DNA from 2 places in the Thiomonas islandica genome. Region 2 is predicted to be linked to the other one. Evidence: riboswitches for the same ligand, from Rfam matches in the RefSeq annotation. Region 2 holds a riboswitch; the other holds the start of a gene.
What was found. A riboswitch is a leader RNA that binds a small molecule or an ion and turns the genes downstream of it on or off. The one in region 2 is predicted to bind S-adenosylhomocysteine.
Positions count from the first base shown of each region.

Region 1: linked by a shared signal. The riboswitch ahead of ahcY (adenosylhomocysteinase) and the one ahead of metH (methionine synthase) in region 2 are both predicted to bind S-adenosylhomocysteine.

Region 1 is NZ_AP042391.1:84,069-86,527, forward strand. Features, by position in the region: gene ahcY (adenosylhomocysteinase) at 1-823, opposite strand, end outside; S-adenosyl-L-homocysteine riboswitch at 883-1,009, opposite strand; gene ACZ47F_RS00410 (molybdopterin-dependent oxidoreductase) at 1,372-2,459, shown strand, end outside.
Region 2 is NZ_AP042391.1:1,069,359-1,071,817, forward strand. Features, by position in the region: gene metH (methionine synthase) at 1-1,197, opposite strand, end outside; S-adenosyl-L-homocysteine riboswitch at 1,253-1,331, opposite strand; gene ACZ47F_RS05100 (Crp/Fnr family transcriptional regulator) at 1,401-2,015, shown strand; gene ACZ47F_RS05105 (hypothetical protein) at 2,021-2,185, opposite strand; gene ACZ47F_RS05110 (class I SAM-dependent methyltransferase) at 2,239-2,459, opposite strand, start outside.

The sequences.
Region 1 (2,459 bases), 990 kb from region 2:
GCAGCGCCTGCGCCGACCCCTTGCCCACATCGCCATAGCCGCAGACCACGGCGATCTTGCCGGCGATCATCACATCAGTGGCACGCTTGATGCCGTCGACCAGGCTCTCGCGGCAGCCGTAGAGGTTGTCGAACTTGCTCTTGGTGACCGAGTCGTTGACGTTGATCGCGGGAAACTTGAGCTCGCCGCGCTGATGCATCTGGTAGAGGCGGTGCACGCCGGTGGTGGTTTCCTCGGTCACACCTTTGATCTGCGCAAGCCGCGTGGAATACCACTTGGGCGAGGTCGCAAGGCGCGCCTTGATCGCGGCAAACAGCACGCGTTCTTCCTCGCTGGTCGGGTGGCTGAGCACTGCGGCGTCGGTTTCGGCCCGCGCGCCCAGATGCAGCAGCATGGTGGCGTCGCCGCCGTCATCGAGGATCATGTTCGAGTAGCCCCCGTCGGGCCACTCGAAAATGCGATGCGTGTAATTCCAGTACTCCTCGAGCGACTCGCCCTTGACCGCGAACACCGGCGTGCCGTTGGCGGCAATCGCGGCGGCGGCATGATCCTGTGTGGAAAAGATGTTGCACGACGCCCAGCGCACCTGCGCGCCCAGCGCCTGCAGGGTTTCGATCAGCACCGCGGTCTGGATGGTCATGTGCAGGCTGCCGCTGATGCGCGCGCCACGCAGCGGCTGGCTGGCCGCGTATTCATTGCGGATGGCCATCAGCGCCGGCATTTCGCTCTCGGCAATGGCGATCTCGCGGCGGCCCCAGTCGGCCAGGCCGATGTCGGCAATCACATAATCGGGAGAAGTTTTCAAATCGACCACAGCGTTCATACACACTCCGAACAAAGTGGCCGGGAACGGATGCGCACCGCATCCCGCGCCCGGCACGGGTTGGGTGAGCGCCGTTGAAGGAAGGCCGCCTGCAAAGTGTTTCCATGGCGGCCTGCGATCAATGTCCCGAGCCTGGCGACGGCAGGTTTGCGACACCCGCCATGCGTTGCAACGCTCCTCGGAACCAAGCTGGCCGTGCAACGCCCCTGAACCGGTCCGTCTGCGCAAGCGGCTGGCAGGACCACATGGGCCTGACACCAACCCCGTTTTGCGTGCGGATGGACGCGAAGCATCTCAACGACGAGCCGACTGATTCTAGGGCCTGAACGTTATTCGTGCACCCGCGCTGCCCCCAGGCGGGGACGGCTGCAAGGCGGCGGACCCAGACGCGTGGTCAGATACCCGCGCCAGTAGGAAATCCCCAGTCCCGAGCCGAGCCAGTCTTGTTGATTATTACAAATCAAGACATCTGCAATTTTTTGCATCATGTCTTGATTGGCGTCTCAGCCGGAATTCACCAACAACAACCCATCCCGAGGACATTTTTCATGCAGATCGACAACGGTCGCCGAGACCTGCTCGGCCTGATCGGCGGCAGCGCTGCGCTGCTCGCCGCCCGCCCAGCCTGGGCGGTCGTCTCGCCACAAACCGAGACGCCGCTCGAGCCGTTCACCGGCCCGGGGCCGAATCCGCACTGGAACAGCGTCGGCCCATTCGTCACCTACCCGCAGAAGCTGCCGTTGATCCGGCTGACCGACCGGCCGATCCAGCTCGAGACACCGCGGCGCTATTTCCGCACCGCGATCACGCCAAACGAGGCGTTTTACGTCCGCTACCACCTGCCCGAGATCCCGAACGCGGTCGATCTGGCCAGTTGGCGGCTCACGCTCGAAGGGAATTTCGAGCGTCCGCTGCAGCTCAGCCTTGAGCAGTTGCGCCGCGAGTTCAAGCCGGTAACGATCGCCGCGGTCAACCAGTGCTCGGGCAATTCGCGCAGCCGCTTCCAGCCGCGGGTGCCCGGCGGGCAATGGGGTAATGGGGCGATGGGCAACGCGCAGTGGACCGGCGTGCGCCTGGTCGACGTGCTCAAGCGCGCCGGGGTCAAATCCGGCACGGTGCAAATCCAGTTCGAGGGGCTGGACCATGGCCCTGGGCCCGAAGGCAAGGGCTCGAACCGCTTCCTCAAATCGTGGGATGTCGACGAGCCGGTGCTCAAGCTTGCGGTCATCGCCTACCTGATGAACGGCGAGCCGCTGCCGATGCTCAACGGCTTTCCGGTGCGGCTGGTCATGCCTGGCAAGTTCGCCACCTACTGGACCAAGCACTTGAGTTTCATCCGCGCGCTGACCGAGCCTGACACCAATTTCTGGATGAAGCCGGCATATCAAATCCCCGACACGCCCAACGGCAGCACCACGCCCGATGACGTGAAGGCGGGCAAGGTCAAGCTGGTGCCGATCGGCCATGTGAACATGCCGGTGCGCTCGTTCATCGTCGACCCGGATGGTGCCGTGCCGCTGCTGCCCGGCGTGCCAGCGGTCATCCGCGGTGTAGCCTTCAGTGGGCATGGCGCGGTGACCAAGATCGAGGTCTCGGTCGACGACGGCCAGACCTGGCGACTGGCGCGCCTCGGCCC
Region 2 (2,459 bases):
CTGCTTCATCACCCGCGCGCTTTTCACCACCTGCGGCAGGAACATCTTGCCGGCGCCGAACAGATCGCCGACCACGTTCATGCCATCCATCAACGGCCCTTCGATGACATGCAGCGGCCGGCCGCCCTCGGCGCGGATCTGCTGCCACATCGCCTCGGTATCCTCGACGATGAAATCGGTGATGCCGTGCACCAGCGCGTGCTTGAGCCGCTCGCGCACCGGCAGCTCGCGCCAGGCCAAGCGCGCACCCTCATCTTTGGCTGCGCCCTTGACAGCCTCGGCGATTTCAAGCAACCGCTCGGTGGCGTCCGGCCGGCGGTTCAGCACAACGTCCTCCACGCGCTCGCGCAGGTCGGGATCGAGATCGTCGTAGACACCGATCTGACCGGCGTTGACGATGCCCATATCCATCCCGGCGCGGATCGCGTGGTAGAGGAACACGGTGTGGATCGCTTCGCGCACCGGCTCGTTGCCGCGGAACGAAAAGCTCACATTGCTGACCCCGCCCGAGACCTTCGCCCCTGGCAGGTTCTGCTTGATCCAGCGCGTGGCCTCGATGAAGTCGACCGCGTAGTTGTCGTGCTCCTCGATGCCGGTGGCGATGGCGAAAATGTTCGGGTCGAAGATGATGTCTTCCGGCGGAAAGCCGATTTGTTCGACCAGCAGGCGGTAGGCGCGCTCGCAGATCTCGATCTTGCGCGCAAACGAATCGGCCTGCCCGCGTTCGTCGAACGCCATCACCACCGCGGCGGCGCCGTAGCGCCGCACCAGCTTGGCCTGCCGCAGAAACTCGGCTTCGCCTTCCTTCATCGAGATCGAGTTGACAATGCCCTTGCCCTGCACGCAGCGCAGCCCGGCCTCGATCACCTCCCATTTGGAGCTGTCGATCATCACCGGCACGCGGGCGATGTCGGGCTCGGCGGCGAGCAGGTTGAGAAAGCGCACCATCGCCGCCTTGCTGTCGAGCATCGCCTCGTCCATGTTGACGTCGATGATCTGCGCGCCGTTTTCCACCTGCTGGCGGGCTACCGCCAGCGCCTTGTCGAATTCGCCGGCGAGGATCATCCGCGCGAACACCTTCGAGCCAGTGACGTTGGTGCGCTCGCCGATATTGACGAACAGCGAGCCCGGTCCGATGGACAGCGGCTCCAGGCCGGAGAGTTGTAACGGGGCAGGGGCAATGGCGGCGGCAGACATGCGGATGCGGGCGTGATGTTCAGATGCAGGGGCTTGCCCGCGGTGCAGGCGGGCATTTGGGTGAGCGCCGTTGATTCCCCCAAGCCTGGCACCGTCGGATCCCCGCAATCGGTGCTGCAACGCCCCTTGGAATCGTCTATTGTAAGAAGCAGCGTGCAAGCCTGCCTGCTGCCCTACCATGCGCGCATTGCGCCCTCCCGACCATGTCACCTTCACCTCCACTGCGCCGCGCCGACCGCGCCACCTGGGTGCCGCGCATCGCGCAACTGCTGCTGCGCCAACCCGGTCAACGTCTGAGTGCCGACGATGCGGTACTCATCGCAAACCTGATGCAGGTGCGCTGGGTGCAGGCCGGCACGTGCTTCATCCAGCAGGACGACGACGCGCACGACAGCACCATCCTGATGTTGCTCGACGGCGAGGTCACCGTGGAGAAGACGCCGCAGCGCCAGGGCGACAGCCTCGTGGTGTCGATCGCACGGCCAGGGCAGATGTTCGGTGAGATGGGCGTGCTGCTCGACGCGCCGCGCAGCGCGAGCTGCGTGGCCTATTCAGACGTGGCGCTGGCCGAACTCAGCCGCGCTGCGCTCGACCTGCTGGTCGAGCAACACCCGGCAGCGGCGGCGCGGCTGGCGCTGGGCATCGCCAGTCGCCTGGCCGAACACCTTCGCGACACCTCGAACAAGCTCAGCTCCATGTCCCGGCTGGTCAGCGCGATGCACCCGGCGATCCGCGTGCAGATGCTCGGGCCGAAGTCGGGGTTATCGCCCAGCCAGATCGCCGGCTCGGCAGACCCGGACGACCCGCCTTCACGCTGATCCGGTCACAGCCGACCCACAGCCTCGGCGGCCAGCCAGCTCACCACGCTGGCGAGCAGGAACACCAGAAATCCGATATTGCTCTGCATTCCCAGGCGCTCGGTGAAAAACCGCCGCAGGCCGTACACGGCAAACGGGTAGATGATCAGCGAGACAAAGAATCCAGCCACGGCATGCGTCTCCAGTGGGGTCGCACGCGGCAGGCGGTGCCACCCTACCTGGATTATTTTGTCGCCTGCGGTGCGTGGCAGGTGTGAGGATGTGTAAAGGCCCGTTGGTAAACGAATACGGAGGCCGGTGGTGCATTGCGCCAGGCCAGGCCCGAGCGGCGCACTTGCAGCCCGAGCTCCTCGCGCAGCGCCCGCGATACCGGGCTGGCATGTCCGTAGGTGAACTGCACGAAGCAGCCGCCGGGCCGCAGCACTGCAAACGCTTCGGTCAGGA